DNA from 3 places in the Pseudarthrobacter sulfonivorans genome. Region 2 is predicted to be linked to each of the others. Evidence: riboswitches for the same ligand, from Rfam matches in the RefSeq annotation. Region 2 holds a riboswitch; each other region holds the start of a gene.
What was found. Region 2 has a riboswitch for cyclic di-AMP ahead of AU252_RS20640 (C40 family peptidase). Riboswitches for the same ligand answer to the same signal wherever they lie in the genome.

Region 1: linked by a shared signal. The riboswitch ahead of AU252_RS06855 (hypothetical protein) and the one ahead of AU252_RS20640 (C40 family peptidase) in region 2 are both predicted to bind cyclic di-AMP.
Region 3: linked by a shared signal. The riboswitch ahead of AU252_RS06185 (C40 family peptidase) and the one ahead of AU252_RS20640 (C40 family peptidase) in region 2 are both predicted to bind cyclic di-AMP.

Annotation. Positions count from the first base shown of each region.
Region 1 covers NZ_CP013747.1:1,567,302-1,571,579, forward strand. Annotated here, with positions in the region: gene AU252_RS06850 (sensor histidine kinase) at 1-1,348, shown strand, start outside; cyclic di-AMP (ydaO/yuaA leader) riboswitch at 1,449-1,601, shown strand; gene AU252_RS06855 (hypothetical protein) at 1,607-2,335, shown strand; gene AU252_RS06860 (HAD-IA family hydrolase) at 2,407-3,105, opposite strand; gene AU252_RS06865 (VOC family protein) at 3,151-3,525, opposite strand; gene upp (uracil phosphoribosyltransferase) at 3,588-4,223, opposite strand; gene AU252_RS06875 (phosphatase PAP2 family protein) at 4,266-4,278, opposite strand, start outside.
Region 2 covers NZ_CP013747.1:4,538,648-4,542,925, forward strand. Annotated here, with positions in the region: gene AU252_RS20635 (protein adenylyltransferase SelO) at 1-971, shown strand, start outside; gene AU252_RS20640 (C40 family peptidase) at 1,041-1,883, opposite strand; cyclic di-AMP (ydaO/yuaA leader) riboswitch at 1,887-2,057, opposite strand; gene AU252_RS20645 (hypothetical protein) at 2,272-3,564, shown strand; gene AU252_RS20650 (cupin domain-containing protein) at 3,588-3,968, opposite strand; gene AU252_RS20655 (TraR/DksA family transcriptional regulator) at 4,108-4,278, shown strand, end outside.
Region 3 covers NZ_CP013747.1:1,403,976-1,408,253, forward strand. Annotated here, with positions in the region: gene AU252_RS06175 (HNH endonuclease) at 1-263, opposite strand, end outside; gene AU252_RS06180 (NlpC/P60 family protein) at 500-1,246, opposite strand; gene AU252_RS06185 (C40 family peptidase) at 1,418-2,092, opposite strand; cyclic di-AMP (ydaO/yuaA leader) riboswitch at 2,163-2,325, opposite strand; gene AU252_RS06190 (M23 family metallopeptidase) at 2,474-3,298, opposite strand; cyclic di-AMP (ydaO/yuaA leader) riboswitch at 3,302-3,520, opposite strand; gene AU252_RS06195 (metal-dependent transcriptional regulator) at 3,687-4,278, opposite strand, start outside.

The sequences.
Region 1 (4,278 bases), 2.1 Mb from region 2:
CGATCCGGGCCGCCCGCCCCTGGGCGGATTCAACGGCAGGCCGGACCCGCTTGACTCCCGCGGGCAGAGTGTCGGAACGCTGAATGCGCGGATCCTGGACGGCCAGATCCCCAGTGGCGGTTTCCTGGACTCGGACACCACGCGCCTGGCCCTCGACGCCGAGGACAAGCAGACCCTGCTGGCGCTGACGCAGTACGGCCTTCCCGTGAACCGCTCGCTGTCCAACGGGGATTACCGGATTGTGGCCGTGCAAACCGGCTACGGCGATGTCCTTGTCACGGGCCTTCCGCTCGCCGCGAAGGAGAGCACGCTGGCATCGCTTGTGTGGACCTTTGTGTTTGTCTCCTTGGGCGGCCTGGCGCTGATCGGACTGGCGGGAACCGTGCTGATCCGGCGCACCATGAAGCCTCTGGAGCAGCTTTCCGAGGTTGCAACCCGGGTGGCCCGGCTCCCTCTGGACGCGGGCGAGGTGGCACTCGCGGTGCGCGTCCCGCCGTCGAACTCCAATCCCGGAACCGAAGTGGGCAGCGTAGGGCACGCCCTCAATCTGATGCTGGACAACGTCGCCAACGCACTCGAGGCGCGGCAGCGGAGCGAGACCAAGGTGCGGCAGTTTGTTGCCGACGCTTCCCATGAGCTGCGCACCCCGCTGACCGCCATCCGCGGGTACACGGAGCTGATGCGGATGACCGAGGACTTCACGCCGGACGGCCGGAAATCCCTGGCCCGGGTCCAAAGCCAGTCCGAACGCATGACCACCCTGGTGGAGGATCTGCTCCTGCTTGCCCGGCTCGATGAGGGCCAGCCCCTGAAGCTCAGCGAAGTAGACCTCACACAACTCGTGATCGAAACCGTCAGTGACGAGAAGGTCATCGCCCCGGACCACCACTGGCGCCTTGAACTGCCTGACGAGCCGCTCGCCGTCACGGGTGATGGGTCCCAACTGCGTCAGGTGCTTGTCAACCTGCTCTCCAATGCGCGCAAGCACACGCCACCGGGGACCACGGTGGTCACCGCTGTCACGAAGTCTGCCAATGGCGGCGCAGCGGTGACGGTAACGGACGACGGCGGGGGCATCCCTGCGGAATTCGTTGACCACGTTTTCTCCCGGTTTGCCCGCGCAGACGCGGCGCGCAAGGGTACGGCGCCGGCCTCGGGCGCCGGGGCGTCCGAAGGCACTAGCGGCTTGGGCCTGTCCATTGTCCAGTCGATCATGGAGGCCCACGGCGGGAGCGTGGAAGTGACATCGCGGGCCGGACGGACGGAGTTCGCGTTACTCTTCCCTGCCGGCGCGCTGGCGCGACCCACTGACACCCGAGCCCAGCAAGGCGACACACCGTCGTCGTGATTCCTGTTACCAAAATGTGACTTAAGCTTCCAGCTCCTGTAGCGTCGATGAGGTGTGGTTCCCGTTTGGGCCGCATATCCGGATGACGCCAAGCTCTGCCGCTTCCCGGATTCCGTTTTCAGAGGCAGAGGCGGGGGACCCACCGTCCCGGGCACCAAGTGCCCTTTGGGGTTAAGCCAACACGTGATTGTGCCGTGTGGCCGGATGCCCTCATCCGAACCCGACAGCTAACTCCGCAGGTGTGAGAGGCGATCCATCATGTCTGAATTCAAGGTAGAACCGCGCCCGCAGGGCGACAACAAGTCCGATAGCCACCGCAAGCAGACCCGCTTCGGCGCAGCTATGTCCCCACTTTCCAAGGCCGCCCGGATTCCCTCCGTGGGCAAGCGCGTCGCGGTGTTCGCCACCGCGTGCGCCCTGTTGGTCGGTGTAAGCGCCGCAGCACACGCTTCCGAGTCGGCCTCGCTTGCGGCCAGCGCCAACCAGGCCGCCGAAGAAGAGAACGCCCAGTCGAAGCTCAGCTTCGAAGCGGCTGAGATCCAGGCCCCGGCCACTCCGGAAGCGGCTCCGGCTGAAATCAACGTCGCGCCCCAGGCCGCCGATCCGGCACCTGCCCCGGCACCGGAACCCGCTGCCGCTCCTGCTCCGGCCCCCGAGCCTGCCCCTGTTGTGGCCGTCAACGATCCCGCAGGAGCCCAGGCGTACGCGGCGGGGCAGCTGGCAACCTACGGCTGGTCCGCTGACCAGATGCAGTGCCTGCAGACGCTGTGGACCAAGGAATCCGACTGGACCACCACGGCCACCAACGCCAGCAGCGGCGCGTACGGCATCGTCCAGTCATTGCCCGCTGAGAAGATGGCGAGCGCCGGCGCGGACTACGTCACCAACTACCGCACGCAGATCAACTGGGGCCTGAACTACATCCAGGAGCGCTACCAGTCACCGTGCGGCGCGCTGAACTTCCACTTGTCGCACAACTGGTACTAGGCCGACTGAGCGGCGCCGGCGGCTGGCGTCGCTGAGCTGCGCCGGCGGATCACGAAAGCGATCCGCCGGCGTCAAAGCCGGAAAGAAATGAGCTGCCGTCCCGCGGCGTCCGTTTCCACGGAGGCGGTCACGGCACGGTAATCCGCGATATGCAGCACGCCTGCCGGCAGCTCGCCCGCATTGGGACCCACGGCCACCGTCCGGATACCGGCGGCAACGCCTGCCGCGATTCCGGCGGGCGCATCCTCGAACACCACGGCGTCCTCCGGATTGACGCCCAGCAGACCGGCGGCCATCAGATAGCCTTCCGGGTGCGGCTTGCCCCGTGTGACCAGGTCCGCCGTCACGGCCGTGGCCGGCATGTCCAGCCCGGCAGCGTCCATGCGGATGTCCGCCAGGGTCCTGTCCGCTGAAGTCACCAGCGCCACTGCCTGGGCCGGGAGGCTGCGAAGCAGGTCGGCAGCCCCCGGCAACGCGATGATACCGGCTGTCCGCACCCGTTCCATGGCGCCCAGTTCCGCAGTGAGCGCTACGACGTCGGCTCCCTCCGGCGCGAACCGGCGTACGGTATCGGCAGCCTGGACGCCGTGCGAAGTGCGCAGGATTTCGGCGATGTCCAGGCCGTACCGGGCCGCGAATTCTCCCCAGACCTCCTCCACTACTGCCGTGGAGTCCACCAGTGTGCCGTCCATATCGAAAAGAACGGCCCGGCAGGTCAGTGTTCGTGTGGCGGCAGGTGCTCGTGTGGCGGCAGGTGTGGGGATGTTCATGCTGCCTATTTTGCCTTAGCCGTCGCGACCCCAGGCGCCGCGCCCTTAGGCGTCACGGCCCGGGATGTACTGCACCGCCCACTTGTTTCCGTCGGGATCCGCGAAATAGACGAAGTGCCCCCAGGCCTGGATGTCTATGTCGCTGACCTCCACACCGTTGCCCTTGAGGTGGTCGTGGGCAGCCTGGATGTCGCTGACCACCATCTGCAGGCTTGGGGCCGTACCCGGAGGGGCGTCATTGAGGCCCTCGCCAATACAGATGGAGCAGGCGGATCCCGGCGGGGTCAGCTGGACGAAGCGGATGCCATCCATGGGCCGCTCGTCGAAATCCGGGTTGAATCCAACTTTGTTGACGTAGAAATCCTTGGCGCGGTCAACGTCGGATACGGGCACAAAAACGAGTTCAAGTTTCCAGTCCATGCGCCACAGGCTAACGGCGGCGGCAGGAAAGCGGAAGACTTGAATCCTTGAGCAGCCCCGTCCTAGCCGGCGATGCCGTACAGGCGGTCTCCGGCGTCGCCCAGCCCGGGAACGATGTAGGACTTCTCGTCGAGCCGTTCGTCAATGGAGGCCAGCACGATGGTGACGTTGGCCTCGGCCAGTTCCTCTTCGAGCTTGGCCAGGCCTTCCGGCGCGGCCAGGAGGCAAATGCACGTGACGTCGGAGGCTCCGCGCTTGAACAGGAACTTGATGGCTTCGCGCAGGGTTCCGCCGGTGGCAAGCATCGGATCCAGCACAAAGATCTGCCGGTCCGTCAGGTTCTCCGGGAGCCGCTCCGCGTAGGTGATGATGTCCAGGGTTTCCTCATCGCGGGCCATGCCCAGGAAGCCCACCTCAGCGGTGGGGACCAGCTTGGTCATGCCCTCGAGCATGCCGAGCCCGGCGCGCAGGATGGGAACCACCAGAGGCGTGGGCTTGGTGAAAGCGGTGCCCACTGTGGTGCTGACCGGCGTCTCGATGGTGACCGGCTGGGTGCGGACCTCACGGGTGGCTTCGTAGGCCAGTAGGGTCACCAGCTCTTCCGTCAGCTGCCGGAAGACCGGTGACGGAGTGTTCTTGTCCCGCAGGACGGTGAGCTTATGGGCGACCAGCGGGTGGTCCACAACGAGAGTGCGCATGCGTCAAAACTATCACCCGCGCGGGCAGCGTCCGGCCGGGAATCAGCTCGACGGA
Region 2 (4,278 bases):
TCCGCCGCGAAACCATGCTGCCCGGTGCCGTGCTCACCCGGGTGGCGAGCAGCCACCTGCGCGTCGGCAGCTTCCAGTTGGCCCGCGTCAACGGCGAGACGGACCTTCTGCGCCGTCTGGCCGATCATGCCATCAGCCGCCATTACCCGGACGCGGCGCTCGCCGGCAAGCCCTATCTCGCGTTCTTCGAGGCGGTCATAGCCGCGCAGGCGTCCCTGGTGGCGCAATGGATGCTGGTGGGCTTCGTCCATGGCGTGATGAACACCGACAACATGGCCATCTCCGGCGAGACCATCGACTACGGTCCCTGCGCGTTTATGGACGCCTTCAACCGCGGCGCGGTCTACAGCTCCATCGACGCGGACGGACGCTACGCCTACGCCAACCAGCCGGTCATTGCCGAGTGGAACCTCACCCGGCTCGCCGAAGCACTCCTGCCCCTGCTCCATGAAGACCAGGACCAGGCCGTGGCGCTCGCCGTGGAATCCCTCGGCGCCTTCCGCACGCTGTACAGCGCTGCCTGGTCAGCCGGCATGAAGTCCAAGCTTGGGCTGCTCCCGGACACGCACGACGACGTCGCGTCGCCCCTGGTGGACGGCGTGCTGGCGCTGCTCCAGGAAGGCCAGGTGGATTACACCTCCTTCTTCCGGCGCCTCGGCTCGGCGGCCCGCGGCACCCCGGAAACTGCGCGGTCCATGTTTGCGGACCCGGGCGCCTTCGACGCCTGGGCCGCACGGTGGCTGGCCCTGGCGCCGGACGCGGACCTGATGGACCGGGTCAACCCCGTCTACATCCCCAGGAACCACCTGGTTGAAGAGGCTCTGGATGCTGCTATTGCGGGCGACCTGGACCCATTCAACCGGTTGGTGGACGTCCTGGCCGATCCGTACACGCAGCGCCCCGGGCTGGAACGCTACGCCGGCCCCGCCCCTGAAGACTTCGGGAGCTACCGGACCTTCTGCGGGACCTGAGCGAACACCAGGGATGGACGACGGCGGCGCGCGGCCGGGTGCCGCCCGCCGCCGTCGAGCATGGTCGGATCACGCTACGCGGACGAAGGACGCTCCGGCGAGCCAGCTGATGGAGTGCACTTCGGTTTTGTAACCGTCCACCCCGCCACTGACTACCTGGCCGTTGCCGGCGTAGACGCCGACGTGGCCGGCCGTGATGACCAAGTCACCGGCGGCCGGAGTGCCCACCACGGTGCCGTACTGGTAGAACTGGCCGGGTGCGAGGTCTCCGACGCTCTTGCCAACGGAGCGCAGTGCCTTCTCCACCATCGCGGTGCAGTCCTGCTGCACTCCGAGCTGCGAATAGGCGGAGGCCAGGATGGGCGCGCCGAGTGAACCTGCCGGAGCCTGGGCCGCCGGTGCGGCGGTGGAGGCCAGGCGGATGCCGGTGTTCGCCGGAGCCGCTGGTGCTGCCGCGGCGGGTGCCGCGGGTGCCGGTGCCGGTGCCGGTGCGGTGTAGCCAGCACCGGGGATCTGGATCTGATCGCCGGGGTAGATGATGGTGGTCAGCGACAGACCGTTGACAGCCAGCACGTCGTTGAGTGCGACGCCGTACTGGGTGGAGATTGCGCCCAGTGTGTCGCCTGCAACGACAGTGTGGACGTTGGCTGCGGCGGGAGCCGGGGCAACTGCGGCCGGGGCGGGTGCGCTGGCCTGGCCCTGAACGTTGACACTCCCGAAGTTGTCCGGGCCGTGGACTCCGGCCTGTGCCGGGGCGCCGACGCTGAACAGCAGGCCGGATGCAGCAACGGCCACAAGGGCCGGCCGGCCGAACGTCAGGGCGCGCGCTTTGGCCGTCGAAGACAGGCCTACAAGCACGGTTGAGCGGTTAGAAACAGCACGGTGGCGTGCGGAAGTGAAATTCTTGGACACGGTTGATCGCCTCTCCCATGCCTGCGGGGTGAGCTGTCGGGTTCGGGTCGGAGATACCCGGCCGGTAGCGGCGCCGCACGGAACGGAGCGATACCGACTTAACCCCAAGGCTTCGCAAGAAGCCGTGGAAACGTGGTTCCCCCGTCCCTGCCAGCTGGAAAGCGACTGGATCCCGGTCAGCGGCAGGGCTCGGCATACTGGCGGGAATGGTCCGGCTTGAGCCGGGCCACCGTTCGACCATAACTTCCAATTATCGGCAATGTCACATTCCGGTAACGGAATGTAGGTGTGAAATCCACCCGTGTTTCAGCGTGGATTCCCTCCTCATCGGTAACGATGTTGCAGGTCAGGCCCCGTAATCCGTATATGCCCGGTAAGCTCACCAACTATGTCCCGGATTGTTCAAAAAATGCGGCTGCCCGCCCTCGCCGGCCTGCTGGCGGTCGCCCTGGCGGGGTCGGCTGCGCTGCTTCCCTCACATGCCGCCGATGACGCGCCGCCGGGCGGCTATCCCTCGTGGCAGGACGTGGAGAACGCCAAGCAAAGCGAGGCCGGCAAAGCGGCAGAGGTCACCAGGATCAACGGGCTGCTGGGCGGACTCCAGACCGAAGCGGAGGCGCTGGGCAATGCGGCCGTAACGTCCGCCGCGGAGTACGCCGTGGCCGAAGCGGCGCTTCAGTCCGCCACTTCCACTGTGGACGCACTGACCGCGCAGACCGCACGCGCCGCGGCCGAACTAGGACAGTACAAGAAGGAAATCGGGGCTCTTGCCGCCCAGTCGTACAAGACCGGTGGCACCAACGTGGGCTTCTTCGTTGCCCTCGACGCCGTGCAGAACAACAGCATCCAAGGCCTGAATATCGTCCAGATCGTCAGCGATAAGACTGCCGCCCTGGTGAACAAATCCGCAGCCGCCGAACGCATTTCCCGCGCCCTGGCCGATCAGGAGCAGACAGCCAGGGCCGAGCGCGAGCGCCTGTCCGGCGAAGCCAGAACCAAGCTCAATGCCGCCCAGTCCGCCCGGCAGGCCATGTCCCGGCAGATCGCGGAGCAGCAGGAGCACGGCCAGGAACTGACCGCGCAGCTGGCCTCCCTCAAGGGCACCACCGCTGCGGTGGAGGGGGAGTTCCGGCAGGGCCAGGTGGCCTTGGCCGCATACGAAACGGCGCAGGCCGCCAAGCGGGCCGCGGCGCAGGAACAGGCACGCCAACAGGCGGAGGCGGCAGCCAAGGCGGCGGCCCTCGCCGCTGCACAGAAACCGGCTCCGGCCCCACCTGCTGTACCGGGAGTGCCCGCCCCGCCTCCAGTCCCGAGCCCGACGCCGGTCCCGCCGCCCGTCGTCGTCGTGCCTTCCGTTCCGGGCGGCGCTGTCAACGACCCCGCGGGCGCCAAGAACTACGCAGCCGGGCAGTTCGGCGCCTACGGCTGGGGCCAGGACCAGTTTCCGTGCCTGGCGTCGCTGTGGACCAAGGAGTCGAACTGGCTGACCACCGCCACCAACCCGTACTCGGGCGCCTACGGCATCGCCCAGTCGCTGCCGGCCAGCAAGTATGCCAGCGCTGGCAGCGACTGGCTCACGAGCTACCGGACCCAGGTCAATTGGGGCCTGTCGTATATCGCTGACCGCTACGGGTCACCGTGCAGCGCGTGGAACCATTCCGTGGCCAACAACTGGTACTGACCTGCCGGGGGAGGGCAGCCGGGTCACGTTCCCGGGGGCTTGGCGAATTCCGCGGCGCTGAAGAATTCAATGCCGACGAAGGCTTCGTCGCCGTCCACCCAGGCGTCATGCCCGGGTGGAATGGTGTACGAATCGCCGGCGCTGATGCTGATCCGGTTGCCACCGGTGGTCTCGACGTTGAGGGCACCGGAAACGCAGTATCCGACGTGGTTGTTCTGGCAGGACTCGGTCTGGACCACCGGCTTGATGCAGTCCGACCAGCGCCAGCCGGGACTGAACGTCAACCGGCCGACCGTGTAGTCGCCCAGGTTGACGACATCCACTTCGGTTTTCTCCGGCCGGCGCTTCTCATCCGGTGTGTTGTGGGACTTGACTGCCAGTTCTGTGACGATGTTTGTAGGCATGACACACAGACTTTCTCTGTTGGTTTTGTGTCCGGCAGCTTTCTGTCCCTGGCTGCCAGACCGCATCTGAGGCGCTTACGCTTGCCAGCATCCTCCCGCCGGCGGCGCTTGTCGAGACCCAAACCACTAGGCTTTTCCCATGCCCGATTTTGAACGGTTCCGGGTCCTGCTGGAAGAAGAGCGCGCCCGGAAACTCGAGCTGCTCCCCGCGCTCCGTGCGGACATCTCCTCGGCGAACGCCGCACGCCAGGATTCCAACGTGGATGACGAACACGACCCCGAGGGTTCCACCATTGCGTTCGAGCTATCG
Region 3 (4,278 bases), 1.9 Mb from region 2:
CCTTTGCCGCAATACGCGCAGCGGTGGCCGTCCCGCCGCAGGACTCCGCGGCGGCTGACTGCGGTGCCCTGGTTGTATCTGGGGCGGATGTAGCGGTTCAGGAGAATCACGGACGGTCGGCCCAGGATCTCCTGCGGTCCCACCACAGGATCATCGCCCTCGGCAATGACACTGGCCTTGCCCGTGAGCACAAGCACCAGCGCCCGGCGGAAGGTGACTACCGCCAGCGGTTCATATCCAGCATTCAGAACGAGAGTGCGCATGCACGTACCTCTTTGTGGCCGCACCCGTCAGGGGCACGAGGGCCGGCTGCCCCCGGCATGTCCGGGCTATGGATCGACACCACAAGAGTAAACAAAGAATCCCGGGATCAGCTAATCGCAGAAGCGGCCGCCGTCACGTGTCGGATTCGTGCACCTCACCGGAGCAGGGCAGCAGGCAGCAGACAGCAAAGGACCCCCGCCGTGTGGCGGGGGTCCCTTGAAGGCTGAATCAGCTGCTAGGACACGCGGATGAAGACCGGTCCCGAGCCAACGTTGGCGCTGAAAACAACGGTCTGGTTGCCGTTGTAGCCGCCGTGCACTGCCTGGCCGTTGCCGGCGTATACGGCAATGTGGGCCATGCCCGCGCCGCCGTCGGCGTAATAGATCAGGTCGCCGGGCTGGGCCTCGGCGGCACTGACGGTCTGACCCAGGGACAGGTACCCCGCGGGCCAGCCGTGGTAGTTGATGCCCACGGCGGCCAGGGCGTTGGTGACCAGCATGGTGCAGTCCTGGCTGACGCCGAGCTGTGCATAGGCTGCCGACAGGATGGCCTGGCCCTTGCCGCTGGCGGAGACCGGCGCCTTCGGAGCGGCCGGAGTTGCCGACGCTACCGTGAGGGTGGCCGCGGCCTTGGCCGGAGCCGGAGCTTCAACAACAGGCGCGGGAGCCTCAACGGGAGCCGGCGTGGTGGTCACTGCGGGCTTCTCGTAGGAGATGGCAATGGTGGAAGCAGCCGAAATGATGGCCGGGGCGGAAACCTCAGCCTCAAGGTTCGAAGCGGACGCAGCTTCACGCTGGACGCCGGTGTCAGCCGCGTTCGCAGCGATACCACTGGTCAGGACAAGGCCGGAAGCAGCAGCGATAACCGCAGCCTGACGGCCCATGCCGCCGGCGTTGTCGCCGACAGCCTTGGCAATGACAGCCAGCGAGTTGGTCTTGGCGACCTCGGCGCGGTGCCGTGCAACAGTTGCACGTGTAGTCATTAATTTTCTCTCTTTCGTTTTCCTCAGGACCGCGTGGGCAGCCTGAGGGCTTTGGACGCGCCGGCATCTTGGGGGTACGCCGGCACGCCCCGAACGGGGATTTAGCGAAAAGGTTCCAGCGAAGAACGGCTCCGGCAGCACGGGGCTGCGGGAACTACTGGATTGCAGGAACTACGGGGCCAGCGTGAAGAAGGATCCGCCGCCCGTGGATGCCACCGAGTGGAGCAGCGTGCCCTGCGACGGGTTCAGTGCGCTGATCATCATGCCGTTGCCGACGTAAATGCCAACGTGGGCGCCGCCATTCTGCATGACCAGGTCACCGGGGACCGGTGTGGCGGTGGGCCGCATGGCCGTCCAGGCATTGGTGCGGGGAATGCTGATGCCGGCCTGGGCGTAGACCCACTGGGTGAAGCCGGAGCAGTCCCAGCCGTTGGGAGTGGTGCCGCCCCAGAGGTAGGGGTGACCGATACCGGTGTAAGCAAGTGCTGCCAGACCCGAAGCGGCAGCGGAGGAGACAGTGTCAGCGAGCTTGGAGGCCGCGGCCTCGGTTGCGGCAGCACGCTGAGCCCCGGTTTCGGAGGCCGTGGACTGCGCACGGACCGTCTCAACCTTCGGCGCCGGCGTCGTCTTGATGACGGGGCGTTCGAAGGAAACGGTAGCCGTGGGCGCGGCAGTTACGGCAAGTGCCGTCTGCGCGGAACCGGACTCGGTAGAGGCGGAAACGCCGGCGGTGGAATCCGCGGCGTTGGCCGGAAGCCCCATGCTCAGGATCAGACCTGATGCAGCTGCGATAACAGCAGCCTGGCGACCTACGGTCCCGGCATTGGCACTGACGGCCTTGGACACGGAGCCCAAGGGGTTAGTGCGGACCGGTTGTGCGCGGTGACGCGCAGAAGTATGGCGTGAAGACACGAAGGTAGCCTCTCCCAATGCCTGCGAGGTGAGCTGTCGGATTCGGATGGGAGTCACCCGGCCGCGCTGCTTCACAGTGGAAGCTTTGCGACTTAACCCCAAGGCCTTCAGAATCGAAGACCAAAATTGGTTCCCCCGCCCCTGCCAGACGATGTCATGCGAACGGACCTTGAGCGGTGGCAGAGCTAGGCAATCCACTCAAGAACGTCAACTTCGGAAAAGTTGACGCGCTTTAGACGTTACAGGAGTTCCGAGCCAATGTCACATTCAGGTCACGGCACGTCGCTGCGATTCGAGAGTTGGCCATCATTTGGGTCAGAGCCAGCCGGTGGGGTCAACGACTTCGCCATTGACCTGGACCTCGAAGTGGAGGTGGCAGCCCGTGGACGCGCCCGTGGTGCCGCTGAGGGCAACAACGTCGCCGCGGCTGACTGTCTGGCCTACCTTGACGCTGGCGGAGGAGAGGTGGTTGTAAGTGGTTTCAAGGCCATTGCCGTGATCCACCACCACGCGGTTGCCGCCGCCGTACTGGTGCCAGCCAACGAAGGTGACGGTACCGCTGGCAGCAGCCAGGACAGAGGTTCCGCACTGTGCCACGAAGTCCTGGCCACGGTGGAAGTCGCCGGAGCCGCCGGTAATCGGGCTGACTCGGAATCCGAAGGGTGAGGCCGTAGCCAGCTGGGCGAGCGGCGAGCCGAGGCTTCCGGCAGAGGCAGCGCGGGTAATGGATCCCGCGGACTGGGCACTCAGGAGCTGCTTCAGTTTGCCGTCGGGATCACCCTGGGTCACCACGGACGAGCGGCTGAAATCAATTTGGGCGGCGGCTTCGGCGGTAACTTCGGGCTGCGGAGCAGCGGAAACGGCCGACGCAGCCTGGCCGGGTGCCGGAGTGGCCATCACGGGGCCGGTCACAGGAACCGTCACGGTGAGAGCCAGGCCTGTTGCTGCCAAGGCGATGCCGGCCTTCTGGCCGAGGCCACTGGCGGCGGCGAAATCCGTCATCTGCCGGAAGGGTCCCCGGCGGCGGCGGGCTTCCCGCTGTGGGTCGCGGGGCCTCTCCGCGCTGAAATCCTCGGCCACTCTGGGCGCCGAGGCGGGACCCACCGCGCGACGGCGGCCCCTCGAGTATTGCGTGGTCAAGAATGTTCCTCTCTGGGTAGCCTGCGAAGTTAGCTGTCGGATTCGGGTCAGAGAGTTCAAAGACCCGGTCCGCCGTGACAAGCACTTGGCGCAGAGATATCCCGTGAGGATCCTTCGCTGGAAGAGGCTTGCTGCTGACGGACTTAACCCCAAGGCAGTCTTACGACTGCCGGTTGTGGTTCCCCCGCCTCTGCCAGTTGGTGACTGATGCACCTGATCCGCTGGCAGAGCTCGGCTCCGGATCAGGTAACGCTTTTGTATCGACGCTGAGTTTCAACTATAGGTGATTAACTTGGACAGTAACAATTCCGTTATCTTTGCGGAACGTTGCGCCGCTGCGCTATGGCACGACCCCACGCGCGGCCCCACGCGGCGGACCGTCTTCCCGTCAGCTGACGGAAACGAAGACGTGGGATGCCACTTCCGGGGGCAACTCGAGCGCCCCTTCGATTCCCGGCACGCGCACGGAAATGTACTCCCCTACGCGCTCCAGGGACACCGTGGCACCGGGCCTGATCCCGCCTTCATCCAGCTGGACCAGCAGCTCAGGTTCCACCTGGATGGGCTCAGCCAGCCGGCTGACTGTCACGTTCGACGCCGGCCCGTAGCCCTGCATCGCATCAAGGAGATTAATCACACCGGCGTCTGGGAGCGCGGGCGCCGGCCCGCCCAGGGCGGCCAGCCCGGGGATGGGGTTGCCGTACGGAGACTCGGTGGGGTGGTTGAGCAGTTCGTAGATGCGCTGCTCTACGCGTTCGCTCATCACATGCTCCCAGCGGCACGCTTCATCGTGGACATAGGCCCAGTCCAGGCCAATCACATCCGCCAGGAGCCGTTCCGCGAGCCTGTGCTTGCGCATCACTTCCGTAGCGCGTTTCCGCCCGGCTTCCGTGAGCTCCAGATGGCGGTCTCCGGAGACTACGACCAGTCCGTCGCGTTCCATCCGGCCGATGGTTTGGGACACCGTGGGTCCGGAATGC